3 regions of the Marinilactibacillus sp. XAAS-LB27 genome follow, and region 1 is predicted to be linked to each of the others. Evidence: riboswitches for the same ligand, from Rfam matches in the RefSeq annotation. Region 1 holds a riboswitch; each other region holds the start of a gene.
What was found. Region 1 has a riboswitch for thiamine pyrophosphate ahead of thiT (energy-coupled thiamine transporter ThiT). Riboswitches for the same ligand answer to the same signal wherever they lie in the genome.

Region 1 (10,919 bases):
ACTATCTGTTGCCACACTTGCACCACTTAATGAGCACCAGATTATTGATGGTCTTGGAAGTGAAAACAGTAAGAGATTTATCCATCACTATAACTTCCCTCAATTTTCTGTAGGGAGTACTGGACCAGTAAGAGGACCAGGTCGTCGTGAAATTGGGCACGGAGCTTTAGGAGAAAGAGCTTTAGCACAAGTGATTCCAAGTGAAGAAGAATTCCCATATATGATTCGTTTAGTAGCAGAAGTACTTGAATCAAACGGTTCTTCTTCTCAAGCAAGTATCTGTGCAGGAACACTTGCTTTAATGGACGCTGGAGTACCGATCAAAGCACCAGTTGGCGGTATTGCAATGGGCTTAGTTATGGAAGGTGACGATTACACCGTACTGACGGATATCCAAGGGCTAGAAGATCACCTTGGCGATATGGACTTTAAAGTTGCTGGAACAAGAGAAGGTATTACAGCCTTACAAATGGATATTAAAATTGAAGGAATCACTAGAGAGATCTTAGAAGAAGCATTGACTTCCGCTAAAAAAGCTCGTCTTGAGATTCTTGATAATCTTGAAGCGGCTATTGGAACTCCACGCACTGCATTGAGTGCATATGCACCAAAAATCGAATCAATCAAAATCAAGCCAGAACAAATCAAAGTGGTTATTGGTAAAGGCGGAGATACAATTAATGGAATCATCGCTGAGACAAATGTTAAGATTGATATTGATGAAGAGGGTACTGTTTCAATATATGGTCAAGATGCAGATGCAATCAAACGTGCAATCGAAATTATCGAACAATTGACTGAAGAAGTAGAAGTTGGAAAAATTTACAAAGGAACCGTTAAGAGAATTGAAAAATTCGGCGCATTTGTAGAAATTATCAAAGGAAAAGATGGATTAGTCCATGTATCCGAACTTTCTGATAAATATATCAAGAATGTTGAAGATGTGATTTCCGTTGGGGATGTTCTTGAAGTTAAAGTAACAGAAGTTGATAAAATGGGAAGAGTAAACCTTTCTAGAAAAGCTGTTCTTGAAGCGAAAGAACCAGAAACTGAAACAGAATAACTTAAGCTAATAAATAAAGCACCCTTTTAAAATCTAACTGAAATCAGTTGATGGATAAAAGGGTGCTTTATTGTATTCTGGATTCAGATATATCCATTGTCCCCTCGAATAGAATAATGAGTGGAAATGAGTGGCGTTGTTTCAGAAGTATCTAAATAAGTTACGACTAGGGCCCCATCAACATCTAGAGAGTCGATAGAAGCTTTTCTTCTACTATCTGTGTCTTCAATCCAATATTGATGCCCGATCAAAGCGGAGTGTTTTCTGCAAACATCTAAAAAAGGCTTCGAGTCCTGATCAGAGAGCCAAGATTCATAATAGGTTTCAAAAAACTCTAAAAATTTAGAAATAATCTTGTTTGGATCAACTGTTTCGACTTCTATTTTAAGAGAACTGGCTTTTTCTTTTAAGAATAGCGGAATATCCTCTTTATCCAGATTGGTATTGACTCCTATACCAATAATGATGCCTTCAAGTTGACTTCCTGAATATTCTGCTTCAGTTAAAATGCCAGATATTTTCTTTTTATGGACCAACACATCATTGGGCCATTTGATTTCTGCCTGAATATTATTAGCTGATAAAGATTGGACAAGTGCAGCAGCGGCCATTTGTGTCAAAATAGAGTAACGGAGCTTTTGATTTGAAGGTTTGAGTAGTAGACTCATCGATATTGTTTTTCCAGCAGGGGAAGACCACTGTCGTCCTAACCGTCCTTTTCCAACTGTCTGTTCATGGGCAAGAACTAAGGAACCATGATTTAATGAACTCAGATGCTTTTTGATATAGTCATTTGTAGAATCAACTGACTGAAGAAGTATTATATGATGACCAATTCTTTCAGTTTCCAGCTGGTTTATAATAGACGTTTTAGATAAAATAGGGTTCAAGAGCGTAACCGTTTTAAAGTCAAATTTGATGGGCATTCCATCTTCTGATAGTTCTTCTAATACCTTCTTTGTCATTTTTTCAGAACATGAACAAGCCTCACTAACTTCTATTATTGAAGCAGAATGAGTGGGCTCACTGTTTAAGTAATCCAGATGAATAGCTTTTAAGTTTTGAGGAACCATGATTTGATCTCCATTTCCTTCAAGTTTATAGTAGTAAAGTATACAGATACTAAAAGAGAAAGTCGACTCGTTCCTAAGTAGAAGATTAGTAGGAAATAAGGAATTTCTATGCTATACTAAAATCAGTGTAGAGTGAACGGACGTAAGAAAAATAGGCGAAATAGACTATAATAACTAAGTTGAACTATACGTTAAATCAACTTTTAGAGGTGAAAAATTTGAGTAATATTAAGATTATTCCTTTTGGAGGAGTAAGAGAAAACGGAAAAAATTTATATGTCATTGAATCAGGAGAGGACATCTTTGTCTTGGATTGTGGATTAATGTATCCAGAAGACGACTTGTATGGTATTGATGCAGTTATTCCTGACTTCAGCTATTTACTAGAAAACAAAGACCGCATTGCAGGTGTGTTTTTATCACACGGACATGAGGATGCTATAGGCGCATTGCCATACTTCCTTGAATCTTTCAATGTACCTGTGTTTGGATCAGAACTAACCATTGCATTAGCAAAATTATTTGTTAATGAATCCAGTCTTGGTGCCGATTTTGATGATTATCATGTAATCGATGAACACACAGAAATTGATTTTCATGGAAACTTAGTGAAATTTTTCAGAACAACGCATACTATACCTGACTCTATGGGTATTTCTGTTAAGACTGATGACGGGAACATTGTCTACACTGGAAACTTTAAGTTTGATCAGAGTGCAAGTGAAGGATACCGTACGGACTTTTCTCAGATTTCTGAGATCGGTAAAGAGGGTGTACTTGCGTTATTGAGTGATTCAAATGAAGCAGAAAGTACGATAGAAAATGTTTCTGAGAAAAAAGTTCAAGAAGAAGTTTTGGATATTTTCCAAGACTCAAATAGTAGAATTATTGTTGCTGCAGTAGCAAGTAATATTTTACGTATTCAACAAGTGCTGAATGCGGCACAAGCATCTGGAAGAAAAGTATTCATAACAGGACGTAATCTTGAAGCGATTCTCGCAACAGCGATTGAATTAGACAAATTGACACTTCCTGATGAAAATTTAATCGTCTCAGTGGATAAAATTGATCAGTTTGATGATAACCAAATTATCGTACTTGAAACTGGCGCTTCTGGTGAACCAATTAAAACACTTAGCCGTATGGCAACAGGCAATCATGGACAAGTTAACATTAAAGAAAATGATCTTGTATTTATTGCTACAAGTCCATCTATTGCAATGGAAGTAACCGTTGCTGAAACAGAAAACTTGATCTACAGAGCGGGTGCTACTGTTAAGCATATTTCTGATAATATGAAAGCTTCTGGTCATGCTACGCCGAACGATTTACAATTGATGATCAATTTACTTCAACCGAAGTATTTTATACCAATCCAAGGAGAGTATCGTATGCTTGCAGCTCACGCTGATTTAGCAAACGAAACAGGTATGGATAACGCAGATATCTTTATTTTAAGTAATGGAGATGTTTTGAACTATCAAAATGGTAAAATGAATCAGACTGGTCAAGTACCAGCTGAAAATACGTTAATTGATGGAATTGGTATTGGAGACATTGGAAATATTGTTTTAAGAGATAGACGACTATTATCTGAAGATGGTATTTTTGTAGCGGTTGTAACGATCGACCGGAAAAAACGCAAAGTCGTTTCTGGCCCACACATTGTAACAAGAGGGTTTGTCTTTGTTAAAGAAAGTCAGGATTTAATTAATGAGTCTAACGAAATCGTTACTGACGTGGTACGCAAAAATCTTGAACATAATGATTTCGACTGGGGATCTATCAAGCAAGATATTAGAGAAGAACTCGGAAATCATTTATTCAAAAAAACACGTAGACGTCCAATCATCTTACCTGTTATAATGGAAGTGAACCAAAATCGTCGATTCAAATAAATCACGATAAATTAACTATTTGTACTAGGGGAGCCAATTGAATTGGCTGAGAGTGGACTATAAAGTCCAGACCCTTTGAACCTGTACGTTCGTACGTGCGTAGGGAGAGTACCTAGAATCAGTGTCTAAAAGTATTTTTGTGCTTTTTTGCTATGATGATAAGAATTTACTCCTCCTCTAGTATACATAGTATCTATAGGAGGAGTTTTTGTATGCAGAACGAGAAGTTAAGAATTTATATTGAAGGGACACTATTTGCGGCCATTGCCATGATTTTGTCTTTAATACCCATAGGGATTGGATCATCTTTTAGTGTTTCATTAGGGACGATTCCGTTGACATTTTTTGCCATTAGAAGAGGAATGTTGCCTGGTTTATTTGCGGGCTTTTTATGGGGAATTTTGCATGTAGTAGCTGGAACAGCTTATATATTGAATATCTATCAATTTATTATTGAATATGGATTTGCTTTCACTTGTGTTGGTTTTGCCGGGTACTTTAGCCAAACCATCATCAAAAATATAAAAGAAAATTCACTGAGCAGCGCTAAAAAGTATTTGATCATCACGACATTCATAGGATCGGCTGCACGTTGGTTCTGGCATTTTTTAGCTGGTGTATTCTTTTTTGGAGACTATGCAGTGTGGGGGCTTGATCCAATAACGTTTTCTTTGCTATTTAATGGAGCGAGCATGCTGGCAACAATAGCGGTCACGATTATAGTGTTGGTGTTATTATTCGATAGAGCATCATCTATGTTTGTGCCTAAATCAAAAAATTAATTCTTGAAAATATTTTCCATCAAGCAGTCTCTACTATTAGAGGCTGCTTTGTTTTTTACCAACCAATTGTTACAAAATAACGTATTCTTTTAAAAGGGACTTCGCTTTAGGAGCCCTCTAGGGATAATATATGTAGACGGGTAAAGGCAGAATAGTGTAAACTGATTAAGAAAAACTCTAGAAGGCTAGTGTCAGGTGTTCGTAGAGGAGTCAATAAAAGACTATAAGGGGAATAAAATGGAGATTATTAGAACAATATTCTGGTTATTTATTTTTATCAATTCAATTTTAGCATTTATAACAGTTTTCAGAGAAAGAGAAAGAGATATTGCAGCAATATGGGCATGGCTACTCGTCATTACAATGTTACCCGGGATCGGAATTGTTCTTTACCTATTTCTTGGACGAAAAATATCTCAAGAAAATATTTTCGACATTCGATCACAGAAAAGAATTGGTATGACGCAATTGGTTGAAGCGCAAAAACAGTTAATTGAGTCCGAAAATCTAGATGTTCCGGAAGCGAAGCATATGGATGCTACCTTGGAACTAGTTTCTCTCTTCTTAGAAAGTAATGAAGCTATTTTAACCAAAGGAAATAAAGTGGATATTATCACAGATGGTAAAGAAAAATTCGATAGATTAATAGAAGACATCGGTAAAGCAGAACACCACATTCATGTGACTTACTATATATTTAAAGCAGATGGTATTGGTACAAGATTGTTAAAAGCTCTAGAAGAAAGAGCTGAAAATGGGGTTGAAGTTAAAGTTTTATATGATCCGATTGGGGCTAGAGTCGTAGGCGCTCATTTCTTTGAACATCTAAAAGCTCTAGGAGGAAAAGCTGAGCCTTTCTTCGGTTCTAAATTTTTCAGACTGAACTACAGAAATCACAGAAAAATAGTCGTAATCGATGGAAAAGTGGGTTATACAGGAGGCTTTAATGTCGGAGATGATTATTTGGGTCTCTACGAAAAGATGGGATACTGGAGAGATACACATCTTAGAATCAACGGAAACGGTGTTCTTCCTTTGCAAACAAGGTTTTTGATGGACTGGAATGCATCTGTAAAACATCATCCAGTCAGTTATGAAGAAAGTTATTTTCCAGTTTCATCTTTTATAGGCTCCACTGATCTACAAATTGTTTCCAGCGGACCAGATACTGAAATGCATGCAATTAAAAAAGGTTTTCTTAAAATGATTAGTATGGCTAAGGAGTCCGTTTATATCCAGACACCCTATTTCATACCAGATGAAGCGTTGATGGAAACGATAAAAATTGCGAGTTTATCTGGTATTGATGTTAAATTGATGATCCCCAACAAACCAGATCATCCTTTCATATACCGTGCTACTCTTAGCTATGCGGAAGAAATGATTAACTCAGGCGTCAAAGTATATATTTACGATGCTGGATTTATTCATGCAAAGACAATCGTAATAGATGGAGAAATATTATCAGTGGGTACAGCCAACTTTGATATAAGAAGTTTTAAGCTGAACTTTGAAGTCAATACCTTTATTTACGATCGCCATTTGGCGAAAGAGCAAGTAGCTATTTTCGAGAAAGATATGGAAGCTTCTTATGAATTAACTCGAGAAATCATAAACCAGTATTCTAAATGGGAATTATTCAAGCAGCAATTTAGTCGTTTGTTTTCGCCAATACTATAGGTTTTGTAATAAGTATGTATAAAATTCATTTGTAATAACGTGAAAAAGTCTTCAAAGGGAACGTGTTTCTCCCTCTGAAGACTTTTTAGTGTTAAGAAATATACTAGCAATAAATAAAACGAAAGTTTAAACTATAGAGTTTACTTAACTAGTCTAATATGTCTGATTTGATCACTGTTTATCAAATGAACAGTATTACTATTATGGCTATTCAAAATGATTTGACTACTATAAGGAGAAAAAGAAGCTGTTCCAGTACATTCGGATATAGATGAGTCGTGTGCAGATGGATTCAATTGTATAGTAATCAGTTTCTGTTTACGCACAGCTTGTTTGATGAAGTGTCTTAGTTGTAAAGCTGGCATTTGTTTATGAACTGCAAAGTGACTACGATTTAAATAAGTTTCTTTGAAGTAATGAAGGATTTGATTTTTTTCAACTGCAAATTTTTCCATGAGCTCATCTCCCGAACGTTTGTTTAAATAGATTATACCGAACACGCATTCCGTTTGTCAACAAAGAATTAGAAAGTCAATTTGGACAACTAAATTTCGACTTAAGAAGCCTTCTACTAAGTAAGTACAGTTAAGGTTAAATGGTTTTTAACTTCGGAAAATTTCATTGACTGTCTGTTTCAATGTGTACGTTTATTTTGAGTTAGAGTTTAAATAACATAATAAAAAATAGGGACTATAAAATACAAATCATAGTGATGAAAACACTATTGAAAACTCGCGATATTAAGAATCTTAGGTTAAAGTGTCCACAATTGGTTAGAGTAAACTTAAAATAAAGAATATGAAGTTGCAAGTGCTAACAATCTTTGATTCTACAACAAAAATCTTCATTTATAGTAGGGCTATCGAATTGAAATCTCGTGAGACGTATGGTATCATATTACTCGTAGTCGAAATAAAATATTAATGCGGTTGGGCGTGAGCTTTCAAGGATAATTTCTTCTGGGGTGAGAAGAGGCTTGTTAGTTGCGCCCTTTTTGGCGGAAGGAGGCACGATATGAACCGTGAGGCAATTAATTATGTAAAAGACGCTGAAGCACGCGCTTCTCAATTACGGAAAGATGCTGATAACGAAATCAAGCAGATCGAAAAAGAAACAGCCCAAGAAGTTGAATCTATTCGAACAGCACTTGAAGCAGAGTTGTCAGAATACAAGTCTGAGCAAGAGCAAATTTACAGTAGTAAATTAGAGAAAGACAAAGCTGAAATGGATGAATCCGCTAGTAGAGAAGCAGAGCGGTTCGAACAGGCTTATCAAGAGAACAAAAATGCTCTAGCCAATCGAATAGCAGAGGAGGTAGTGCGTCGATATGGCAATCGCTAAAATGAAAAAACTGACTTTGATGGCCGAGCAACAGAACAAAGAAACATTGTTGCGTTCTATTCAAGAAATGCAGAGTATCGAAGTCATTTCACTATCGGATGTTTTAGAAGAAGAAATTCTTGATCAGTTTGAAGTCACAGATTCTTACAAAGAAACTGCGGATTTTCAAACAAAAATTCAAGATATTGAGCACGCAATCACTTTTGTTAACAAGTATGTTCCTCAACCTGGAACGATTGAAAAATTAAAGACAAAGCGTGATGTTTTCTCTTTGGAAGAATTGGAGAGCCATGTTTCAAACGTAGACGTGGATGATTTAATCGACAAAGTGAATTCAAGAGAACAAAAGTTGAATCAGATTGAAGAGCAGAAAAAGGCTCTTCAAGAAGAAGAATCATTTTTAAGAAAATGGCGAGGACTTAATTTCCTTCCTCAAGAAGTTAAAGGACTTAAGTTGTTGAATGTTCACATCGGAACAGTTGATAATGAACATGCACCTTTATTAACCCAAGGATTAGATGAGTTAGCTACTGTATACTTTGAAGAAATTTATAGTAGACAAGATGAATCTGCTTATATGATCATTGTTCCAAAGGATAATGAAGAAGCTTTCAGTAAACTCGTTGTAGAATTAAGTTTCAGAGAACTAAAATACACGTATGACCTGTTACCGGAAGATGCATTATATGCTAATTTAAATGCTCAAAAAGGGTTACGTGAAGAAGAATCGGCTGCTAAAAAAGAAATGAAAGAGTGGAAACCACTTGTTAAAGATCTTGAATTAGCAGAAGAATACTACTATAATCTCGGACAAAGAGATTTAGCTAAAGACTTGGTTTTAAATAGTGAACACCTATTTATTGCTAGTGGATGGATTGAAGAAGAAAAAGTTGATTTGTTGAAAAATACTCTTCATTCTGAAATTGGAGAAGATAGTATTGTTGTTATGACAGATGATGTGAAAATGGAAGAATTCAACCAGGTTCCAATCGTTTTGAAAAATAGCAACTTGATCAAACCATTCGAATTGATTACTGAGATGTTCAGTTTGCCAAAATACAATGAAGTCGATCCAACACCACTTATGTTCCCGTTCTTCATGATTTTCTTCGGTATGATCGGAGCAGATTTAGGATATGGAGTTTTACTTGGACTCGTTACTTTCGTCGCATTGAAATTTTTCAGTGTAGAAGGCTCTACGAGAAGATTTATGAAATTTCTTCATATACTATCGTATCCGACTATGGTATTCGGATTGTTTTTCGGAAGTTTCTTCGGAATATCGTTACCGTTCCATGTACTCTCGTTGCAAGATAATGTTATCGAAGTTATGATTTTATCAGTTGCTCTGGGTGTAGTCCAATTGATTTTTGGGTTAGTTATGAACGGAATTATCAAAAATCGTCAAGGACAAAGAGCTTCTAGTTATGTAGATGGTTATGCTTGGGCAATGATGCTACTAGGACTTGTAGTTTATGTTTTAGGCTCAATGGTCTTCAATATACCAATCGTTTCTCAAGTTGGTCTTGGTTTAACATTGATTAATGTTGTAGGGATTATTGTCGTTTCAACAATCTCTAGTAAAAACAAGGGACTTGGATTTGGATTGGGATTATACAACTTGTACGGTGTTACTGGTTACGTCGGAGACGTCGTTAGTTATACTCGTTTAATGGCGTTGGGTGTAGCAAGTGCGAATATCGCAATGGCCTTTAACTTGATTATCGGATTCTTGCCACCACTGTTCAGATTCACAATCGGTGTAGTATTGATTATCGCTCTTCAAGGAATGAATATTGCATTATCATTCTTAAGTGCATATGTCCATTCATCAAGATTACAATACGTGGAATTTTTCGGTAAATTCTTCGAGGGTGGCGGTAAGCCATTAACCCCTCTTAAAACACTTGAAAAACACATTTGGTTAAAAAAAGAAACTAATTAAATTAATGGAGGAATAATATAATGGAATTTTTACAAACACTTTTAGGGGACAACATGGGTCAAATTTTTGCTGGATTAGGAATAGCTATGGCTGTTATCTTTTCAGGTATCGGATCTTCACGCGGGGTAGCAACTGCCGGTGAAGCTGCAGCAGCGTTAACAAAAGAACAACCAGAATCATTTGGTCGTGCATTAGTACTACAAATGCTACCAGCAACACAAGGTCTTTACGGTTTCGTTATCGGGTTCTTGATTTTCCTACAAATCACTCCTGAATTAGCAGTATCAGAAGGTTGGTACCTGTTTATGGCTGGATTACCAGTAGCATTTACATGTCTTTCTTCAGGTGGTAACCAAGGTCGCGTTTCTGCAGCAGCTATGCAAATCTTAGCTCAAAAACCAGAACACACTACTAAAGGTATCATCTACTCAGCAATGGTTGAGACTTATGCAATCTTAGGATTCGTTATTTCCTTAGTAATGATCATCTTATAATAAAAATAGAATCACTTCTTTAATAGAGTAAAGATCGTATTGAACGGAATCTTTACTCTATACTGAAAGAAGAAATACTAAGGAGGTTCAGTATGGCGGATTTAAAATTATTAACAGAAAAAGTTATTGAAAAAGAAAAAGTAGCTATTCGTCAACGTGTTGAAGAAGCACGCAAAAACGCTGAGGATGAAGTCCAAGCAGCTCGCGCCAAAGCAGAACAAGATAAAATTGCGCGCAAGCAAACAATTGACGAAAATGCACAACAAAACTATACAATTCGTAATAATACGCTTGAGATTCAAAAAAGAAATGACGTCTTATCTGCTAAACAAGCGATTCTTTCGCGTGTTTTGGAAGATGCTAAAGTTGAGTTAGATCAAATTAACGAAGCGGATTTCAAACAATTTACAAAAGATGTTATTTCTCAATTCCAATCAGAAAATAAAGTAACCATTGTACTAGGCTCTAAAACAGCAGGTTTAATCGACCAAGCATGGTTGGAAAGTGTAACTGGCTCATCAATTGAAGCGACTCTTTCAAACGAGACGGTTAAAAATGAAGCTGGATTGCTAGTACAGATACAAAGTATTGAATACAACTTCTTATTCGATGCATTAATTGAAGATGCAAGATCAGAAATTGT
Region 2 (10,919 bases), on a different contig from region 1:
GAATTGACTTTGGTACACCCACTTTTTTCCCTTCTAGCCAGGCTTGTCTGATAATGGGTTCAGTGTTCCATTCAAAGCCGTTTGAAAGGGTTACACCAATACTTTGTGCATTTTTCCAAATCGGCGAACTAAAAAGCACCTCGTAGAAGCTTGCTTCTATTCTTCTTTTTTCTTCTGAAGTCAAAGATGTCAATGTTTCAATCACTTGCTTACGAATGGCTACTTTCTCCAACTGCCTGCACTCCTTTTAATGCTTTTGTTCTACTTGTAACGACCACGCTGCTTTAACGACTTGTTCAGCAAGAATGGCTGTAGTGATTGTACCGATCCCACCTGGAACAGGCGTAATGGCACTTGCTTTCCCCATAACTTCATCGTACTGGACATCTCCGCATGGTTTTCCATCCACGTGTCCATATCCGACGTCAATAACCACTGCACCTTCTTTAATGTGCTCTGGCGTCACCAAATGAGCTACTCCTGTAGCAGATATCACAATATCCGCTTGTTGGGTGTAGTTTTTCAAGTTTTTCGTTTTGACGTGACAGTTGGCTACTGTCGCTTCTTCGTTTAATAATAAGATAGATAAGGGTTTCCCGACTACCGGGCTACTTCCGATGACACAAACGTCTGCGCCAACTAAATCAATGCCATAATAATCTAGTAGTTCCATCACTGCTTTAGGTGTGCTTGGCCATAATCCAGTCCGATCATTTTCGACTAATTTCCCAAGATTACTCGGGGTTAATCCATCAATATCTTTTTCAGGGTCGACTCTCAGTGCAATATCATTTCTCGACAACCCATCAGGAAGTGGTTGCATAATAAGAATTCCATGAATTTCGCGGTCCTCATTGAGATCATCAATGGTTGAAAGGATTTTTCCAGGTGCTGTTTCTTCTGAAAAAACAACTGATGAGACTTCAATCCCAACTTGATTCATGGTTTTGATCGCGGCTGTTTCATAAGAAATGGAAGAAGCTTCTTCTCCGATTCTGACAATCGCTAGTGTAGGCTGACAGTCGACTGATTTCAATTCATCTACAACAAGTTTAGCTTGCTGGCTGATTTTTTCTGCTACTGGCTTTCCTTTTAATACGTTTACCATATGTTACTGCACTCCTCTTACATCCATCGATGGCCACTTTTTGTGCATCAAATAGTATTTTGAATCTGCGTATATCTGGTCTGCTTTTTCTTCACCTTGGACAAGATATGTATTCCCTAATCCCTCTAGCTCTTTTTTTGTTTGTTCATCTTTCATAAAGTTTGTATTTACAAGGACATTCAAATGAGAAGATTGCAGTGTCGTTCTGGCAAACAATACACCTACAGCAATATCATTTACAATAGATCCTTTGATTGGCAAGCGAGCGAGCCGTTCATACAACTCAATCAGTTTCAATGTCGTTTTCATCATGCTTAAAGGCGGCTGTACAGCACTATGAAGCCCTTTTTCGATTGCTTTCTGACGACTACTTTTTTGTTCTTCTGTATCTTTGGGCAGCTTATATGCTTTAGAAACAGGCTCAAAAGCAATAGCATCCTGGTCTTTGAGTTTCTCAAAGTGCTCTTTAACTTCTTCGGCTTCTTTAAGAATGGTTATGACTTCCTGCCTTGAGTCCTTCAAAGTTTTTTTATCTTGTTGAATTTCTGAGACCATGTGAACGAGCGCGGCACTCATTGCACCTACTAGCGCAGTAGCACTCCCACCTCCTGGCAAGCCATTTTCCGACTGCAGCTGATTCAAGTAATCAGATATTGACTGTTCTGTCATCTCGATTGTCCTTCTTTCTTCTAGAATAATCCGGTTATCTTTCCTTCAGATGTAATATCCACTTGTTCAGCAGCTGGTTTTTTAGGGAGTCCTGGCATACGCATGATGTTGCCAGTTAAGACAACGATAAAGCCAGCTCCTGCAGAAATCGATAGCGCTCTAATATTTACACTGAAACCTTTTGGTCTACCTAATTTTTCTGCTTGATCAGACAAAGAATACTGCGTTTTAGCCATACAAATAGGCAGGTTTCCGTAACCGAGTGCGGTGAGTTTTTCTGCAGTCTTTTTAGCAATTGTAGTCCATTCTGTTCCTGATCCACCATAGACTTTTTGAACGATTTTCTCGATTTTTTCTTCAATGGAATCTTCTAACTCGTAAGCGAATGTTAATTTGGATGGCTGATCACAGATCTCAACGACTTGTTTCGCTAGCTCTGTTCCTCCGCTGCCACCTTCAGCCCAGACATCAGACTGAACAACTTGAACACCGTGTGCTAAACAAGCCTCTTTTAGCACTTCCAGTTCAGCTGTTGTGTCTTGCGGAAAGGTATTGATAGCGACGACTGCATTCAATCCGAATACAACCTGAATATTTTCGACATGCTTCAATAAGTTTGGTAAACCCGCTTTTAATGCTTCAATATTTTCTCCATCTAGTTGGCTTTTTTGAACGCCCCCGTGCATTTTAAGCGCTCTGATGGTTGCAACAATGACGACTGCATCTGGCTCGAGTCCGCCCATACGACATTTAATATCCAAAAATTTCTCTGCACCTAAGTCCGCTCCAAACCCAGCTTCTGTAACGACATAATCTGCATGCGCTAAAGCCATTTTTGTTGCCAGTAAGCTATTGCAACCGTGTGCGATATTCGCAAAAGGTCCACCGTGAACAAACACGGGTGTCTGCTCCAACGTTTGCACAAGATTCGGTTTCAAGGCATCTTTCAATAGCGCAGCAGCTGCTCCTTCTACACCTAGTTGACCGACTGTAACAGGACGGTTGTCATAAGTATATCCAACTATACAGTTCTTTAACTTTGCTTTCAGTTCATCAATAGAAGTAGATAAGCAGAGTACTGCCATAATTTCCGAAGCAACAGTAATATCAAACCCATCTTCTCTTGGCATACCGTTAGAGCGTGCACCGATACCACTAATTAGTGACCGAAGCTGTCTATCATTCATATCAATCGCTCTTCTCCAAGTTACACGCCTTGGGTCTATTTCCAGTTCATTTCCTTGGTAAATGTGATTGTCGACCATAGCTGCAACTAGGTTGTTGGCTGCTCCAATCGCATGAATATCTCCTGTGAAGTGAAGATTCAAGTCTTCCATCGGAATCACTTGAGCGTATCCGCCACCAGCGGCGCCTCCTTTCAATCCAAATACTGGACCTAAGGAAGGTTCACGCAGTGCAATGGCCGCTTTTTTGCCAATCTTCTGTAATGCATCTCCAAGTCCGACAGAAGTAGTCGTTTTCCCTTCTCCTGCTGGCGTTGGGTTGATTGCCGTAACTAGAATGAGCTTGCCTTTTTGCTTGGATTCAATACTTTCTCCAGACAAAGTGATTTTAGCTTTGTAAGGTCCATATTGTTCAAGATTTTTTTGTTCAATCCCTAACTTTTGAGCGATAGATTCAATAGGTCTCATTTTTGAGGCTTGTGCGATTTCAATGTCTGTATTCAAAAGTTATCCTCCGTTTTTACGAACGAATAAAACCTTAAGCCTTCATTTTATTCGTTTTAATATTTTTTAACTGCTATTTTCTTATGTAATCCGATTATAACACAACGATAGACGAACTTTAATCACAAATCCAAGCAGTCTCTCTATTTACTTTTTTTATATTTAAGCGGTATAATTGCAAAGTAACTTCTATTTATTTATCGACATTATCCAGTATATTTCGTAAAATATAGTTAGTTCGTATAAAAGGAGGCTATACCTTGAAAATATTAGATAGAATTGCATTAGGCATCCTGATACTCGGAGGCATTCATTTGCTACTGATTGGATTAATTGGTTTCAATGCCGTAGAGCTTGTCTTCGGTAGCCCAGAAGAATGGGGAACGCGTATTGTCTATATCGTCATTGGCTTGAGTGCATTATGGTGTTTCAAATACTTCTCATTCACACCAAGAGGCGGCAGCAGATTAAAAGATCGATAGCATCCTTTCCCTACTGAAACTAGCGTCATTCATTATTATAAATTAAAAAGTCGAGTTATTATAGTTGTATATAATAACTCGTTTTTTTATATTCTCTCTATTATTTAATTGAATGATTTATCTGTAAAAAACGATTCCCGCAAGTACTAGTAGCAACCCAACAATCAAAGATACGACACTTCCGAGTACATAAACGCTGTTATACCATAACCAGTATTTATCTTGTTTTTTATTGACTGGTTGTTGATTTCTCTTGAGTTGCTTTGGATGTTTCAGAGAAATACCACCATATACGATTAACGCAAGACCTATTATAATTAGTAAACTCATTTTATACCCTTTCTTCCACGTGCACCTAGTCGTTCATTTTAGATCGGTAAATCTTCTCTACCTTTACCTCTGAAAAAATCTCTCCACTGGTAAAAGTCTGCATCGAGCCCTCTGAGTAAAATTTCTGCTGAACCTACGTTGGTGGCTAGCGGAATTTCATATACGTCACTCAACCTTAGTAAAGCAGAGATATCTGGTTCGTGTGCTTGTGCTGTTAGTGGGTCTCTTATGAAAATCACAAGATCCATTTTATTGTCTGATATGTAGGCACCAATTTGTTGGTCCCCACCTAGCGGACCTGATTTGAATCGATGAACATCCAAACCTGTTTCTTCTATAATGCGTGTGCCCGTTGTTCCTGTCGCAAGTAAAGTATGTTTTTCTAATATTGCCTTGTAGGCCGTTGCCAGTTTAATGATGTCTTCTTTCTTTTTATCGTGAGCAATTAATGCAATATTCATCTCTGTTCACTCCATCCTATTGGTTTCAGACTCGTCATACTTTGTATCTTCATTCATCATAACATATCTTATCGGTGAGATAATACCATGAGAAACAGCAACTGTTATAAGCATTAGATTTGCACCCATTCTATGTGCGCGATACACTAAGTGTAGAAAAAATAATAGGAGGAATTTAGACATGGGTAAAAAAGTAGCAACGGTTATGACAAAATTATTTGAAGATGTAGAATTCACTTCACCAAAAGAAGAACTTGAGAAAGCAGGCCACGAAATTGTAACGATTGGCTTTGAAGCTGGCGAGACAGTTGAAGGTAAAAAAGGGAAAGCTTCTGTTATAATCGACAAAAGTATTGACGATGTTTCACCAGAAGATTTTGACGCACTACTCATACCTGGTGGGTTTTCACCTGATCAACTACGTAAAGATGAGCGTTTCTTGAACTTCACACGTGCATTCTCTGAAAATAAAAAACCGATTTTCTCAATCTGTCACGGACCACAATTATTAATCAATGCTGAAGTTGTAAAAGGGAAAGACATTACTTCAGTATCTCAAGTAGCGATTGACCTTAAAAATGCCGGTGCAAACTTCCGTGATGAAGAAGTTGTCATTGATGATTCTGGTTTAATTTCAAGTCGTACGCCTGAAGATTTACCTGCTTTTAACAAAGCTATGGTGAACGCGTTACAATAATTACGGTTAGCTGAGGAAATTATTATTTTTATCAGCTAAAACCTTAACTGATTTTAAGGATAAGTAAAATATTTATTGTTAAACTATCTATAGTGTCAGAATTATAAAACACTTTTCTTTTCTCCCCCTAATATTGAACGTTTTAAAGTGGCCCCCCACTTTACTTTGTTCTTTTGAAAAGAAATTTATTCTATATGAAGCTGAACTTTCTTTCTCCCCTGATTGAATTGTATACACTGCTGAATATAGAAACATAAGAGACTAGATATGTCTTAATTTTAATTGAGGTTGGAATGTTTTCCTTCCTTAAAAAAATCCCATTAGGATTCAGCGAATGTTCGCTCTTTCCTAATGGGATTTTTTTGTCTACTTTTATATTAATTAAGTTTACGGTAAGCCCAGTGATTCGTCGGACCATGACCGTGACCAACCTGTTCCAATGGATCAGATATTGCGGCCTGAATGTAAGCTTTGGCAGTCTTGATGGCTTCTAGCACTGAATGACCTTTTGCAATTTCAGCTGTAATACACGCTGAATACGTACACCCTGTACCATGGGTATTTTTCGTGTCAATTCTAGGAGTGGATAACCAAACTTCCTCTCCACTTTCAAGCAGTATCAAGTCAGAGGCTTGCGGATCATCTAAAGCATGACCACCTTTAATGATGACAACTTTGCTGCCAGCTTCTTTTAACTGATAGGCGGCTTTAAGCATAGATTTTTTATTCATAATCTCAGTCCCTGTCAATGCCTCGGCTTCTGGAATATTGGGTGTGATGACATCGGCTAGAGGGACCAGTCTGCTTTTCATGACTTCGACCGCAGTGGATGCCATTAAGGGATGGCCACCTTTTGCGACCATTACCGGATCAATGATCAGCGGGGCTATTTTATTATCTAAAAGCTTGTTTGCAATAAGCTCCATATAATCTCCATTAACCAGCATACCTGTTTTTATCGCTGACAAGTTGAAGTCACTAAAGATCGCATCCAATTGTGCTTCGACCATTTCAAGCGGCATAGGGTGTACTCCGTGAACCCCAAGCGTATTCTGAGCCGTGACCGCCGTTAATACGGATACCCCAAATACGTTTCTTTCCTGAAAGGTTTTTAAGTCTGCTTGAATCCCTGCTCCACCACCACTGTCACTGCCTGCAATCGTCAATACTTGTTTGGTCGTCATTTTCTAGTTCCTCCTTGTACACCGAGCACTTTTTCAATCGCCATAACCGATAAAAAGGTGGTCTTTTCTATTATTTGTTGCGCTACTATTTGAAAATTGTATTGTTTTGTCATTTTGCTCATCCCACTCTCTAGACATTTTAAGACACAAAAAAACTCTTCCAAAATTGATAGAAGAGAGTCGGTTCACACTAAATAAGAATACAGATTACTTGATCTGCTATTCATCATGATCACTTCCCTCCGCTAGCATTACCTAGTTCAGGTTAAGGGTCAGGTCTTACCTTTCTCAGCTTTCACAATCAGTTTGGTTGGAGGGTTGTTGGAAATCCTCGGTCTTTACTGAAAGCTCTATGCTCCCCTAGTTCTTTTAATTTAACGGTTTCATTATATCAGTTCTATGCCGGAAATACCATATGCATGAGCGTCGATTATTTGTCTCAACTCTTTCTATTTTTTACGTTTTTTTTCATCGGTTCATCATACCTTCTTCAAATATATTTTCTATACTATGTTCATACCCACAACAACCAACTTATTTTTCAGGGCGATTACTCCTCCAAGTAATCGTCCGTCTCCTTTTTAACCACTTGCATCTGCAGGTGGTTTTTTTGTTGTTTTGGACTTTACTGATCAGTCTCTTTGATAGTAACGCTTAAGGCCGATTTCATTCTTGGTGATGGCTACATTCAAAGTCAGGAAATCCGTACTCTGTGGAACGGTATAATGAGAACGATCACCACGAAAGGTTCATCGTACATTTGATTACAGAAAATTTCTCCTTAAATATATTCTTTCAGTTTATTCGTTCCTACCATGGTGAAATGTGTTTCTAGCACTTTTCGTATGCTTTTTGTTGATGTTTGTTTACCGCACCAGTCATCGATTTGATTTGTAGTCACCTTACCTTCTGGAAACAAAACTTGATATTGTCTAACACTTTCTAATATAGCTGATTCTAGTGGTACTTTATGCCCGCAGGTCAGACAACTTTTCATTCTAAGACCGCTCGACAAGGAAAGCGTATTGCAGTGCGGACAGACAACCCCTTTTTCTAACAGTTCATAAGGGTATTCGGGCGTAGTTTGTTCATGCTGATTCTGAGTCTCCTGTCCATCCACTAGTTTTTCAGCCAGTTGTCTGTCTTTTTGGGATGGCATTTTAAGCTGATCGTTTATTTTGATGAGGTGGGTTTCAATTTGTGTGGGGAAGATAAAAGAATCGGTGGTACTGGCATTATAAAGGGTAAATGTGGGATGAATGAAGACGACGTGTGCTTCAATTTTATGTTTAAAATGTGTTTCTCTGATTAGATTAGTGAGGTTTTGTTTGGTTCTGGCTAGCTGAATAGTAGGGTTTCTGATAACTTTTCCGGATACTGTCGATAATCCTTCGTTGGTCAAAATGTAATCACCTGAATAATTTTTGATTTCGTACAGATGGATTGTACCTCCAGATATCACTAAGGTATCTATTTGAAAAGTACTTCCGCTAGTTTTTAGTAGTAAATCATTTAGTATCAAAGCGTCATTGGTTAGATGTTTAGCGAGTAGGGTATCAAATTGCTCCTCCCCTGTATATCCTTTTTCGAGATTCCATAGTAGTCTTCGGTCAGATTCCCTTAACGTAGTTCGTGCATCCAAATATATGAGCTTTTTTAGCAAATCTGGCTCTTTTCTCTGATTCTTTACTATAATTGTTATCACCTCATTATTGATACTGATGAATGCTTTGGAATCTAATGAAAATTCTAAAAGTTATTGGTTTTGAGGATAAGCTACAGCTTATCTTTCTTCCTATGGTGGGTTTCTTTTTAATAAGAAATTACAATTATGAACATAGTCCCTCTCGTTGACTTCCTACCTTACGAGACGGACTATCTGGGTGTTTCATTCCCTCTCGTTGGCTTCTGACCTCGCGAGAGGGACTATCTGGACGTTTCATTCCCTCTCGCTGACTTCCCACCTTGCGAGAGGGACTATCTGGGCATTTCATTCCCTCTCGCTGACTTCCCACCTTGCGAGAGGGACTATCTGGGCATTTCATTCCCTCTCGTCGACTTCCAGCCTTACGAGAGGGACTATCTCACCTTTTCATTCCCTCTCGCTGACTTCCGACCTCGCGAGAGGGACTATCTCCCTGTTTCATTCCCTCTCGTTGGCTTCCGATCTAATGAGAGGGACTATCTTAGTGATTCGTACCAAAAACATAGATTAAAAGGATCTTCAAAATGAAAAAACAGCCGTCAGCGGCTGTTTTCAAATCATGCTATTTGGTTTTTGACGATTTTGCCGTCTTTGATGACGAGTTGGATGGTTTCTGCGTTAGATAGGCTGGCAATATCGTCTAGGGGATTCCCTTTGATGACGACTAGATCTGCTAGTTTACCTTTTTCAAGGGTGCCGAGTTCGTTTTCCCAGCCGAGGCATTCTGCGGCTGTCTTAGTGGTCGCGACGATTGCTTCCATCGGCGTCATACCACCTTCTGTCATCAGAGCAAGTTCTCGCAGATTGGTTCCGTGAGGCATGACACCTGCATCGGTTCCCATTGCGATTTTAACGCCTGCTTTGTAGGCCTTAGTGAAACTCTTTTTGTGTGCTTCTATGGCATCTCGAGCTTTTTGAACCGCAGAATCCGGCATTCCAGTTTCTTTAGCCAATTCCAAAACAGCTACTGGAGCGAGTAAGGTTGGAACCAAGTAAGTCCCGTGTTCTTTCATCATTTCAATCGCTTCGTCGTCCAAGAAAATTCCGTGCTCAATTGAATGAATCCCAGCTTTGACAGCCTGCTTAATGCCTTCAGCACCTTGAGCGTGTGCCATGACTTTAACCCCTTTTCTAAAAGCGGCTTCTTCCACAATCACTTGGAGTTCTTCTAATGAAAACTGGGTAAATTCTGGATGATCCGTTGCACTGAGCACACCACCGGTCGCGTGGACTTTGATCACTTCTGCTCCGGCGCGCAACATTTCCCGGGTCTTCTTGCGTACTTCTTCTACGCCATCTGCTTTTCCGTCTGGCATTCCAGGGTAATTAGCCTGGAGAAGTTCCACGGTTTGCCCTGAGGTTGTGTAGCCATCGCCGTGTCCGCCAGTGATTGTCAGCGCATTGATACTGAGCTGCATTCGAGGGCCTTCTACAATCCCTTCTTCTACGGCTTTTTTGACACCGAGGTCTGTTCCTAAAGCGTCGCGAACAGACGTAATTCCTGCGTTGAGTGTATTGCGCATATAATTGATCGCCTGATAAAACATATAGGAAAAAGGTGTTTCCAGTCTGTTTTGCACGGAAGAATATTCCATCATTAAATGGACATGTGTATCGATAAATCCTGGAGCGATCGTTGCACCATCGACATCAATTGTTTCGTCAACAGTCCCATCAAAATCAGCAGCATCCCCCACAAACACGATACGGTTCCCGTCAATGACGACCGCGCCTTGTTCCATCGGTTCGCCACCATTACCATCGATCAATAATCCATTCTTAATCATCGTTTTCGTCATGTCATTCTCCCCTTAGCTATTGAATATAGTCTATTCTAACCTAAGGATTTACCGATTACTACATTACGATGAAAAAAAGATGAAATTTTTATCATTTAGAATTTTGCATTGCCTTCAATAAATCCTGAACTTGTTCTACATCTTTGTCTCCGCGACCTGAAATCGTCAGGATAATAGAATCTTCCTTATCAAATTCTGGTGCCAGTTTCTTCGCTAGCGCCACTGCATGCGCACTCTCCAAAGCCGGTATAATACCTTCTTTTGCAGCTAGCAGTTGGAAAGCTTCTAGCACTTCTTCCTTAGACACAGTGTAGTATTCTGCGCGTCCGCTCTCTTTTAAATAGCTATGTTCCGGCCCAATTCCTGGATAATCTAACCCAGCCGCAATCGAGTACGTTGGTGCTGGGTCGCCATTCTCGTCTTGTAGCACCAGCGTTTTAAAGCCGTGAATTTCTGCTGGCGTTCCATGTGCCATCGTAGCTGCTTCTTCCGGTTCCGCTCCAATCAAACGCACTTCTTCTTCATCAATATAATGGGCGAAAGAGCCAATTGCGTTACTCCCACCGCCGACGACCGCGATAACCGCTGCCGGAAGTTTGCCATCTTGCTGGATAATTTGACGCTTTGACTCCTCACTAATCACAGACTGAAAATGTCTGACGATCGATGGGAATGGATGCGGTCCAACAGCCGAGCCCAATAGGTAAAATGTGTTCTCATAATTTTCTACAAGATCCGCTAAAGCGACATCTACTGCGTCTTTTAGTCTTCCCTGCCCCTTTTCGACCGGTATGAC
Region 3 (10,919 bases), on a different contig from region 1:
TATAATAAATATGAGTTATAACGGTTATTTTTAAATTTTTATACACAATATTTATTGATATACAATTCTCCTAATCGATTTTATTCTAAAAAAAGACAAGAAAAAGCTTTTAAATAGCTTTTTCTCGTCTTTCAGTATACTCGATTCTAATTACGTGATTAATATCCTTTTGAATAATCAACCACGTTCACTGGCAAAGATTCATTTTCTACAAATGCTTTAAGATTTTTTTCGAAAATAGGGAAAAGATGACGGTCATAGTTTTCTAAATGACCTGAAATATGTGGCGTAATCAATACGTCGTCTCTTTTCCATAAAGGATGATCTTCTGGAAGTGGCTCTTCGTGCAATACATCTAACCCCGCATAAGCAAGATTTCCATTTTCTAGTGCATCGATCAGATCATCCGTAACAACTGATCCACCTCTACCCACATTGATGAAGATTGACTGTTCTTTCATGTTGCTGAACCGTTCTTTGTCGAAGAAGTCTTCCGTCTCATCTGTAAGAGGTAAAATATTCACAACAATATCCGCCTGACCAATGACTTCTGACAAATCGTCTTGAGTATGTTGTTCGTCCATATGATCTGCATGATCGCCACTTCGATTAATTCCGATCGTTTTCATATCAAAAGCTTTCGCTAGTTTCCCGACTTGCTTACCAATTTCTCCTGTTCCAACGATCATAATCGTCTTTTCTTCAAGTTCAATCAAGGTCTCTAGTTCAGACCATTCAGCGTTAAGCTGTGCTTTCAAAGAATGTCCAATTCCTCTAGTATAATTCAAAATCATGGCCATAGTAGATTCTGCAATACCTTTTGCATGAATTCCACTCGAATTGGTTAAAATAATTTCTTGTTTCTCGAGTTCTTCAAGATCTAGATAATCGATTCCTGCGGAGGCTGTTTGAATCCATTTGAGCTGATTTTTATCGTTATTAAGTAGTTCCGTTCCTTGATCTTTTTTCCAACTATAAAGAATTTCAATATCTTCAATGGCATCCGCTTCTTCTATTGAACGAATCACCTTATGATCTGGTGCGATTTCTTCCACACGTTTTTGATGCTCTGGCTGAAGTTCTCTTAATGCTAAAATATATTTTGACATAAGTTCTTCCACTCCCTTTTTTCTATTATGACACAGGGCGCTTCAAATTTCTATTTTCCACTTCCGTAAGTTTAGAACTAAAAAAAGACACTGACGATTGACTCGTCAGTGTCGCTTTCATTTTTCTAAGAATCTAGGCCTCTTACCGTACGCTTTCATATTCCCCTGTTATAGAATCCAATTTTTCAATGGAATCATTTTCAAGGTTATAACGGTACATCCCAATCATGTTCGACCATTCTACGCCGTCTTGTTCCATTGACTCTCTTGCTTCAATTGTTACCCACTGATCATCTGTTTTATTCACAAAATAAGAGTAGTTTTCATTCGACAATCCTAGTCTTCCAATTAGTTGATCGAATGCATAATCTTCCGCTTCTTCGTCAGTAGCAAATTCATTTTCTGGTTCAGCTTCTGTTTCTGTCGTTTCTTCTGCGTCTGTTTCAGAACTCGAACTTGTTTCTTCTGCTTTCTTATCTTGAGCAGATAACCAGCTTCCCAATTCTTCGTCTGTTGCAGCTTCGATAGACTGACCTGTTTCAGCTAAGTATTTTTCTGCAAGCACAGAAGAGCTACGCTCTGTCTGATACTCAGTTTTGTCAGAAGAGGTTCCCGCTACTTGTCTTGCTTGTTCCGCTTGAGCGAGCGTGACTTTTTCTAAAAGTCCTTCAGCTTCAACCTTAATGGCTTGATATTCCGTTAAATCTTCTTTAAGTAAAACAGACAATGTTCCAGCTGATTCATCCAACTGTTCATTATCATATTGCGCTTGTGCTTGATCTAGTTCAGCTTGATACGCTGCTCTTTGATCTTCGGTTTCATCGACTGGTTCAGTTTCTTCAGTCGTTTCAGTAGTTGTTTCCGTAGCTGTCTCAGTAGTCGTTTCTTGTTCTGTTTCAGGTGCCACTACAGCTTCATCATTATCGTTGCTACACGCAGCTAGCGCAGCCCCAACAGTTAAGAGCGTGATTATTTTCGTCCATTTTTTCATAAAGACTACCTCCTTCATTTGATTATAGTATACTGTATCTTTTTTAAGAATACTATAATTGTCTTATATCTCGTGATACTCAGAATAAATGTCTCTTTTAGGTTGTTCTCTTAAAATAGATACTTCTTTTATTGCCTGTTTACTATTTAACCCGTCTGATTCCATTAATTTTTCGACATGTTCTTTTACAGACCAATTTTGCCATTCTGCGATTTCTTGGTCTAAAATCGGATGAGCATTTCCTTCAAGAATCACACAGAATTCTCCTCGAATCTGCTCTGCTTGCGCCCATTCAGACACTTCAGAAACTGTTCCTCTGATAAATTCTTCATATCTTTTCGTTAATTCTCTAGCTAAAACAATCTTTCGATCTGGCCCCATGACTTTTTCAATTTGTTCCAGTAGCGCTTTTAATCGATGTGGCGATTCATAGAAAATGATGGTTTCCTGGCGTTTATTCAGTGTTTCCAGTTCAGTATGCAAATCTTTTTTCTTCCTCGGTAAGAACCCGTGAAAGTAAAACGGTTGGGGTGAGATACCAGAAGCAATGAGTGCTGGCAGTGCAGCATTTGCTCCCGGTAATGGGACAACTGCAATCCCCGCCTCAATAGCTGCTTTAACCAAGTCTACACCCGGATCGCTAATCGAAGGCATACCTGCGTCACTCACCTGAGCAATCGTTTCTCCGGCAATCATTCGTTCAATCAGTTTTGGTGTACGTTCATTTGAGTTATGTTCGTGAAAGCTAATCTGACTTGTCTGAATTTCAAAATGATTCAGTAATTTCTGGGTGTTTCTGGTATCTTCAGCAGCAATTAAATCTGCTTCTTTCAACATTCTGATGGCTCTAAACGTCATATCTTCTAAATTCCCAATCGGTGTCGGTACGAGATATAACATACCTGTTTCTGTTTTCTCATAACTCTTTTGCGTCTGCATCAACTGCATCCTCTCTTCTTACAATCTTGCATCGTTCTTGTTGACTGAATGGTAACCCCACTCCGTTTTGTTTCAAATATCGTTCTTTACTAATTCTTGTTCGTTTTTTAAAGGCTGCTTCGGCTTTCGTCGCTGCACTTCTCGTTGGATGAATTTCAGCATAAATCATTCTAAGGGGGCGTCTATAGGCTGGTTTGGTGTATTTCGCACCTGTACCAGAATTATGTTCATCTAGTCTTCGCTCTAGGTCTGTGGTATATCCACCATAAAACGAACCATCTTTACAATGTAGGACATAGAAATAGCTATTCTTTACTTCGTTCAGTTCCATAAATCATCCTTCTCACTTCTGGTAAATATTGGTCATTTTGATCAAACACAAATAAAGGGGGGAGCACAGAGAATCCTGTTTCTTTTCCATTTTTGATGCCTTCAATCAATATCATGTTTGCTTCTTTATGCTCTTTAGGGTAAACGAATCGGACTCTTTTAGGCGCAAGGTTAACGGCACGCATAGCATCCAAGATTTCTAAAAACCGATCCGGTCTGTGTACAAAATAAGCTTTCCCTTTTGTTTTAAGTAAAAAAGCCGTTGCTTTCATCATTTCCTCCAGAGACAAAAAGATTTCATGTCTGGCAATCGCAAGGTGCGTGTTTGGATTCTGAAGGCTTTCTTCTGTCACTTTGAAATAAGGTGGATTACAAGTTACGACATCCACCGAATCGTGACGAATCATTTCTCTGATTTCTTTAACATCAGCCTTTTTCATTGTTACTTGTTCCTCTAACTGATTCAACTTGATACTTCTATTTGCCATATCTACAAGTCTTTCCTGAATCTCTATCCCCATCACCGGACTAGCCGTCTTTTGACTAAGCATAAGGGCAACCGCACCGTTCCCAGAACAAAGATCGATAATTTTAGCGCGATTATGCTTGGGTACTTGAGCAAACTCTCCTAATAATACGGCATCTAGTGAAAAAGAGAAGACTGAAGGGCTCTGTATAATTTCTATATCGTATTGCATCAACTGATCAATACGTTCGTCATCTTTAAGTAAGTCTTTCAATCGCTTAGCTTCCTTATCTATCAGTTTCTTATAGTATACCAAAATTTTCTAGTGAACATTACCCCGAACAAGTAAAAAGCTACACCCACTAAGGCGTAGCTTTTTGCTTCTAATCAATAAAATGATTAATCACTTTCTACAAAACTATTTATTTCTTAATTCATTGTCAGTCCGCTATCTACAACAATATTCTGCCCCGTGACGCCTCTTGAAGCTTCAGACCCCAAGAAAACAACGACTTCCGCTACATCTGTTGGTTCTGTCACACGATTTAGTGCAGAACTAGCTGCTATCAAATCAAAAACTTCTGGCGTAGTCACTGCACTAGCATCTGTCCGTTCTAATAATCCACCAGACACCATATTGACTGTGATCTGATCTTTCCCGAGCTCTTTTGCCATATTCCTAGTAAAACCAATGAGTGCCGCTTTCGCAGTTGTGTATTGGTGATAAGGTACTACGGGATTTTGAAACAAGTTTGTTCCAATATTGATTATACGACCATATCCTTGTTTTTTCATTCCGGGAAGGACCGCTTGGATTGTATTCAAAGCAGATTGGACCGTTCCTTGAAGCTGTTCATTGTAATTTTCCCAAGTCAATTCTTCCACCGCTCCTTGGGTGACTGGATTAAATTCAAAATTGATTAAAGCATTGTTTACGACGATATCGATAGGTCCAAATTGTTCTGTTGCTTTTTTTACCATGGCTTCTACTTGTTGTTTATTTCTGACATCTGCTTGGATGGCGATTGCGTTTCCTTCCCCTATCTCTTCAACAACCTTAAGCGCCTTTTCCTTACTTTTAAAGTAATTGACTACTACTTTATATCCTTTTTCACCGAACTGTTTCGCAATCACAGCACCTAGTCCTCGACTTGATCCTGTCACTAAAACGGTCTTCTGTTCACTCATTGCTTTTCCTCTTTTCACTTTTTTTGAACAAATAAAAAACACCCCTTCACTATCCTTTGCGGACAGAAAAGTGGTGTCGGCTTATTTGCAATCTCAATAAAGCCTTCTCAAAAGAGAGTGCTAGAGTCAAAATCGTTCATTCCACTTTTCCTACGCTGGCTTTATCCAGATCAGGTCCTAAGGGTCAGGTTTCTACCTATCTCAGCCTCAGCATTTCAGCAATAAGCTCCCCTAGTGGTCTTTTTATGTATTCAATTACATAAATCATATCATAAGCTTTTAAAATAATATACTATATTATTTTAAAAAACATTCACCCAATTTCCCTTTAAGTATTGGATTAAATTGCCTTAAAATTGACAAAAGCCCCTCCCAGTTAAGGGAGCGGCTCTCTGATTAAAAATAAATGACTTATACAGTTAATTCGTGCTAAATTACTATTCAAATTATATGACTGAGTTTCTCATTTAAACAACACAGTCCCTACCTCTACTGTGTCCTTACAACTCTATAGTTGCGCCAGATCGATTAAACTTCGTTAAAACGATTTTATATAATACTTCATATTTATTCTTAATGTAGTAACATTATACCACATATATCAAAAGAAGCAAAATTTAGGCATTTTAGGACTCGACTTTCGTCCTTTAGATTCAACGTTTTTAACCAACCGTATCAACCTTACGTCATTCTTAATTGTTTTGAAAAGAAAAGCTAATCTAGAGTTAAAAATGATTGAGCACATCAAAACAAGCAAGTAAATGATTACTAATTGTCTTTTTCTTTTTAAAATTGAATGTAAGCTTGTTTCGTTCTTTTAAGGTCATCGATAATTTGCTTCCCACTATAATCCCACTGCACCATTCTATAAAAAGCATCATGGTAAAAGATGAATTTTGCATTGAGCTTACGCGCTTCTTCCATCCAGTATAGCTTGGCGTCAATAGAATCCATCGGATAATCATCAAATCCAAGCACCCATAGGGGGTTTTGATGAGCATGCGTAGGCATGATGTCCGCTAGATGTAAAAGCGTTTCTTGGTTCTGTGTCAGTTTTACAATAGCATGTCCCTTGCTGTGTCCGCCGGTATGGATTAGTTCAATACCCGGGACGATTTCAAGACTCTTATTAAATGTTCTGACTTGCTCCTGAACCGCTTCCCAGTTTTCTTTCCAGTACGTACTTTTTGAACGGATATTGGGATGGCGAATTTCTTCCCATTCAATATCATTTACATAGATCACAGCATTTGGAAAGGTCGATACATATTGCCCTTCTTTCAACTGAGTTAAGCCTCCAGCATGATCGAAGTGCATGTGGGTCATGATTAAACCGTCAATATCTTGAACGGCTAATCCAACTTGATTCAGACTTTCTTCGATCTTCGTTTCTTCTCGCACACCATAATTTCGAATTTGCTTATCTGATAGCTTCCCAGTGCCGACTCCTGCATCAATTAAATAATTTTTATTTTTATATTGTATTAAAATCGCATCCGTTGGTAATTCAATCTGGTTCTTTTCATTAGCTGGATATTTCCTTGACCAAAGTGGTTTCGGGACGGGGCCAAACATCGCACCTCCATCCATTGAAGTTATGCCTCCGTCTATCCAAGTTAATGTCATATCATGGAATTTGAATGTGTCTAATTGGTCAGTCATTTTGTTTACCCCTTTTCCTTTTAATTCGACCTATTCCTTAAATCTAGTTCTTTTTTGTTAAAGCAAAAATCAATATGGGAACTGAATAATTTTTTTTAAATACTGCTGATCAAAAGTTTTGATAATTTCTTCTGCATAGTCGATTTTACCTTAACATAGAAGGGCTGAAAAGTTATTAGTCAAAATCAGATGAAAAAGTTACGTTTTTGGAATCGGGCTATCCATTAAACTAACTTCATTATTGGTCATTCAACATAATAATAAACCATCCTCTTCGCTTTCAGCTGAGCTGTAAGATAGAGGATGGTTTATTTTATTATGATGCGATTTGATTTTTCTTTTGATAATAAACGAATCCAGCGATACAGACAAGTAAAGAGAAAATCAGGAAAAAGGGTACAAAAGTCGGATTAGAGAAGATTCCTCCTACTAAAATGACCAGCGAACCAAGTGTTCCAAGTACTGGTGCAACATAGCCTAAGAAGACATTTTTGATGACACCTTCTCGTTTCAATTGGATCACTTTCAAGTAAAGAACAGCGTATGCCAAGTAACTGAATACAATCGCGATTTCACTGATATCTCCGCCTGATAACAAGGACGTTTTTTGTGAGATATAATGTAATCCCATCCATACCAAGCTAACTACAAAAGCAAAAATAGTCGAAGCTGGTGATAATTCTCTTTTTGCATCCATGACTTTGATACTGTCACTCATTGGAATCATGTTTTTTGTCGCAAGTGCTTGAGGCAGACGGATATATCCTAAAGTCAATCCATTGACTACACCTAAAACAGCAATCAAAACAAAAGTAAGCATGATCGATTCACCATTTGCCCCAAGTATAGCTGTACCAATCTGACTGATTGCAGCATCTCCTGTGGACAAGATATACTCTTCTCCAACAATCGATACTGTTCCTAAGAAGTAAGCTAGGTAGACAACGAGTACAATTAAAGGTCCAATGGTTAAAGCAATTGGCATATTGCGTTTAGCATTTTTAACTTCTGGTGTGATGGTTGTCGAGATAACCCATCCTTCAAAAGAGAAAGCCATTGGCGCTAAGGCTGCAAGCCAGCCGAGTCCTACAGAGCTTGTTCCGATTACAGCCACTTCGTTTGGAATTTCAGGATTTGGTGCACTCCAGAACAACCCTACAAGTCCAATCCCAATTAAGGGAATCAATTTAATGAACGTCGTAAGATTTTGGAAACGTCCACCTGCTTTAAGCGAAATATAGTTCATTCCAAATAAGAATGTTAAATAAATAAGTCCTATACCGACTTGTGTTTCAAGTGTTGATGGTAAGTTAAACAGCATTGTGGTGTAAATTCCAGCTACCCATGCAACTACTACTGTGATTGTTGGGAAATAAACCCATACTTGGAACCAGCCAAATGCACTAGCTGCCGCAGGTGAAATGAACTCTTCAAAATACCCCACTACGCCACCAGTTTTTTCTGTTCTACTAGCTAATTCAGTTAAAGTGATACTCCCAAATATCACACATAAAGCCCCAATACAGAATACAAGCACGCCTAGTAAAACATCGCCACCCGTATAAGCTAGGATATCATCTGATTTGAAAAAGATTCCTGAACCTACACAGATACCGACAATCATAGACAATGCTGTCAGTAATCCATAATGCTGTTTTATTTCTATCTTCTTATCTTCCACTGTTTCTCTCCTTTTTACTGTTGAATAGTATTTTTTTATTATACTTTATTCATATTATAAATAATTATACTGAATACAGTATAATAGAGAATATAACAGAAATCACAGTTTAAGAAAAGAATGTTTTGCTTTATTCACTTAAATAGTCTATCCCCTCTGTTTAGCATACCTATTTTAAATCATAAGTAGTGTCCATCTTGCCACAACACACACTCTCCAGTCTTTAATGACTTTTGAACGTCGATGATTTTTTGATTCGAACTCCCTCTAAAGGCCAGACCCAGATCCTTTTTCTCCAACTCAAATCGTCCGTCTACTACTACGTCCAGATAAGACAACAATGTTTGTTTATCTTCTGTTCCGGTCATCAATTCTTCCCAAGTATATCCCGTCCACGACCAGATATCTTTTTTGTTTCCAAACTCTTCTTTAATGCGTTTGCTCAACTGGATTGTAACTCCAGTATTCAAGAATGGTTCTCCTCCTAGCAAGGTCATCCCTTGACAGTACTCAGCGCGTAAATCTTCGATGATTTGATCTTCCAGTTCAATAGAATAAGGCTTCCCATATGCAAAATTTTGCGCGACTTTGTTGTAGCACCCTTTACAAGCAAAGGGACAGCCACTGACATAAATACTGCACCTTACGCCTTCTCCGTCCACAAAGTTATAGGGTTTATAATCTGCGATATAGTGTTTGCTGAATTGTTCAGATGTCCACGCTGTTGGATCAGTTTTCATTGATTTCACAACTTTCCATATGCTTTATTCTAGCAGCAATTTCTTTATGTCTACCCTCTACCATTGGGCGTTTCTGTGGATTACCAAGATAGCCACACGTTCTTTTCACTACATCACACGTCTCTGGATCCGTATTTCCACATTGTGGACATTTGAAACCATATTCTGTGGGTCTAAAGTCTCCCTCAAAGTCGCACTGATAACAGCGATCAATCGGTGTGTTCGTTCCTAAATAACCGACTCTATCATATGCAAAGTCCCAGACAGCTTCCAAAGCTTTAAGATTGGTCTGGAGTTTGGGATATTCACAATAATGGATGAACCCTCCGCTCGTAAAAGGTGCATAGTCTTTTTCAAATTCAATCTTTTCAAACGGTGTCGGATTCTTTCTAACATCATAGTGGAAGCTATTGGTGTAATACCCTTTATCTGTAATCTCTTTTATTACGCCAAACTTCTCTGTATCTAGTCGACAGAATCGGTCCGTCAGACTCTCACTTGGTGTTGCATAGACACTGACATGGAGATCCGTTTCTTCACTCCACTCATCCGCTGCTTGTTTCAGTTCTTTTAGTATGCTTAAAGTGAAGGTTTTTGCCGTTTTGTTATGCTCCCAGTCACTACCAAAGAAAGAAGCAGCGACTTCGTACAAGCCAATATAACCGACCGATGCAGTCGCTCTTCTATTTATAAACAGGCTTTCGACAGCTTCTTCTTTATTTAGCCTCTTGCCAAAGGCACCATGCATATAAAGAATCGGTGCGTTCTCAGGCTTTGCTTCCATGACCCTTCCTGCTTTAAAGACTAGACCGTCATGCAAGACTTCTAGACGTTCTTTCAAGATAGACCAAAATTTATCCTGATCTCCCTCTGCTTCCAAAGCCACTCTAGGAAGATTTAAAGTCACAACTCCTAAATTCATTCTTCCCGCAGTGATTTCTTTGTTTTCTTCGTTTTTCCATCCTTGTAGAAAAGATCTACACCCCATCGGCGCTTTAAAGCTACCTGTCAGCTCTACGATTTTATCGTAAGATAAGATATCTGGATACATCCTTTTAGCAGAGCACGCTAATGCGAGCTCCTTAATTGCATAATTCTGGTCATCCTTCTCTAAATTAATACCTCTTTTCAATGTGAAGATCAATTTGGGAAAAATCGCTGTTCTTTTCTCCTTGCCAAGCCCATTTAATCGTACCGTCAAAATGGCTTTTTGAATCTCTCGCTCAATCCAAGAGGTGCCTAGTCCGAAACCGATGCTCGTAAAAGGTGTCTGTCCTTGGGATGTGTACAAGGTATTGATTTCATATTCCAGACTCTGCATAGCGTCATAGATGTCTTTTTTTGTTTGCTCCTTGGCAAATGCCTGTTGTTCTATAGGAGTTTTCACCCATTTCGCAGCTATTTTCTGATGCTTCTTGTAATTCAATTCTGCGTAAGGTGCCAGCACCTCATCGATTCGGTCAAAACTACATCCCCCATACTGACTGGAAGCTACATTTGCAATGATCTGGGCTGTCTGAGCAGCTGCAGTTTGAATCGATTTAGGAGACTCTACATCTGCGTTTCCGATTTGAAATCCTTCTTCAAACATTTCTTTGAAATCAATCAAGCAACAATTACTCATAGGTGCATAGGGGGTGTAATCTAGATCATGGTAATGGATATCTCCTTTTTCATGAGCATTTGCTACATGTTCTGGAAGCCACTTCAACCCTATCGCTTTTCCAACCACCCCCGCTGTCAGGTCACGTTGTGTATTAAATACTCTACTATCTTTATTCGCATTTTCATTTACAATACTTTTATCCTGATT

Region 2: it holds a riboswitch for thiamine pyrophosphate, as region 1 does, so the genes downstream of both, thiD (bifunctional hydroxymethylpyrimidine kinase/phosphomethylpyrimidine kinase) here and thiT (energy-coupled thiamine transporter ThiT) in region 1, are expected to answer to the same signal.
Region 3: it holds a riboswitch for thiamine pyrophosphate, as region 1 does, so the genes downstream of both, VXN63_RS10155 (3-oxoacyl-ACP reductase) here and thiT (energy-coupled thiamine transporter ThiT) in region 1, are expected to answer to the same signal.

Annotation. Positions count from the first base shown of each region.
Region 1 is NZ_JAYXKP010000001.1:650,679-661,597, reverse strand. Features, by position in the region: gene pnp (polyribonucleotide nucleotidyltransferase) at 1-1,063, shown strand, start outside; gene VXN63_RS03180 (biotin--[acetyl-CoA-carboxylase] ligase) at 1,147-2,136, opposite strand; gene VXN63_RS03175 (ribonuclease J) at 2,355-4,034, shown strand; TPP riboswitch at 4,051-4,158, shown strand; gene thiT (energy-coupled thiamine transporter ThiT) at 4,247-4,816, shown strand; gene cls (cardiolipin synthase) at 5,054-6,496, shown strand; gene VXN63_RS03160 (hypothetical protein) at 6,637-6,951, opposite strand; sodium ion sensor (DUF1646 type) at 7,424-7,470, shown strand; gene VXN63_RS03155 (hypothetical protein) at 7,511-7,837, shown strand; gene VXN63_RS03150 (V-type ATP synthase subunit I) at 7,824-9,782, shown strand; gene VXN63_RS03145 (V-type ATP synthase subunit K) at 9,803-10,276, shown strand; gene VXN63_RS03140 (V-type ATP synthase subunit E family protein) at 10,369-10,919, shown strand, end outside.
Region 2 is NZ_JAYXKP010000011.1:10,940-21,858, reverse strand. Features, by position in the region: gene VXN63_RS11635 (5-formyltetrahydrofolate cyclo-ligase) at 1-232, opposite strand, end outside; gene VXN63_RS11630 (bifunctional 5,10-methylenetetrahydrofolate dehydrogenase/5,10-methenyltetrahydrofolate cyclohydrolase) at 248-1,108, opposite strand; gene VXN63_RS11625 (cyclodeaminase/cyclohydrolase family protein) at 1,112-1,777, opposite strand; gene VXN63_RS11620 (formate--tetrahydrofolate ligase) at 1,798-3,465, opposite strand; gene VXN63_RS11615 (DUF378 domain-containing protein) at 3,726-3,947, shown strand; gene VXN63_RS11610 (hypothetical protein) at 4,065-4,277, opposite strand; gene mgsA (methylglyoxal synthase) at 4,316-4,738, opposite strand; gene VXN63_RS11600 (type 1 glutamine amidotransferase domain-containing protein) at 4,920-5,435, shown strand; gene thiD (bifunctional hydroxymethylpyrimidine kinase/phosphomethylpyrimidine kinase) at 5,813-6,619, opposite strand; TPP riboswitch at 6,840-6,991, opposite strand; gene VXN63_RS11590 (nuclease-related domain-containing protein) at 7,401-8,261, opposite strand; gene VXN63_RS11585 (metal-dependent hydrolase family protein) at 8,882-10,123, opposite strand; gene trpB (tryptophan synthase subunit beta) at 10,215-10,919, opposite strand, start outside.
Region 3 is NZ_JAYXKP010000008.1:7,455-18,373, reverse strand. Features, by position in the region: gene VXN63_RS10180 (NAD(P)-dependent oxidoreductase) at 159-1,109, opposite strand; gene VXN63_RS10175 (hypothetical protein) at 1,252-2,100, opposite strand; gene rsmI (16S rRNA (cytidine(1402)-2'-O)-methyltransferase) at 2,164-3,039, opposite strand; gene VXN63_RS10165 (GIY-YIG nuclease family protein) at 3,017-3,370, opposite strand; gene VXN63_RS10160 (tRNA1(Val) (adenine(37)-N6)-methyltransferase) at 3,345-4,067, opposite strand; gene VXN63_RS10155 (3-oxoacyl-ACP reductase) at 4,265-5,023, opposite strand; TPP riboswitch at 5,153-5,266, opposite strand; gene VXN63_RS10150 (YtnP family quorum-quenching lactonase) at 5,810-6,685, opposite strand; gene VXN63_RS10145 (APC family permease) at 7,002-8,366, opposite strand; gene nrdG (anaerobic ribonucleoside-triphosphate reductase activating protein) at 8,546-9,106, opposite strand; gene nrdD (anaerobic ribonucleoside-triphosphate reductase) at 9,096-10,919, opposite strand, start outside.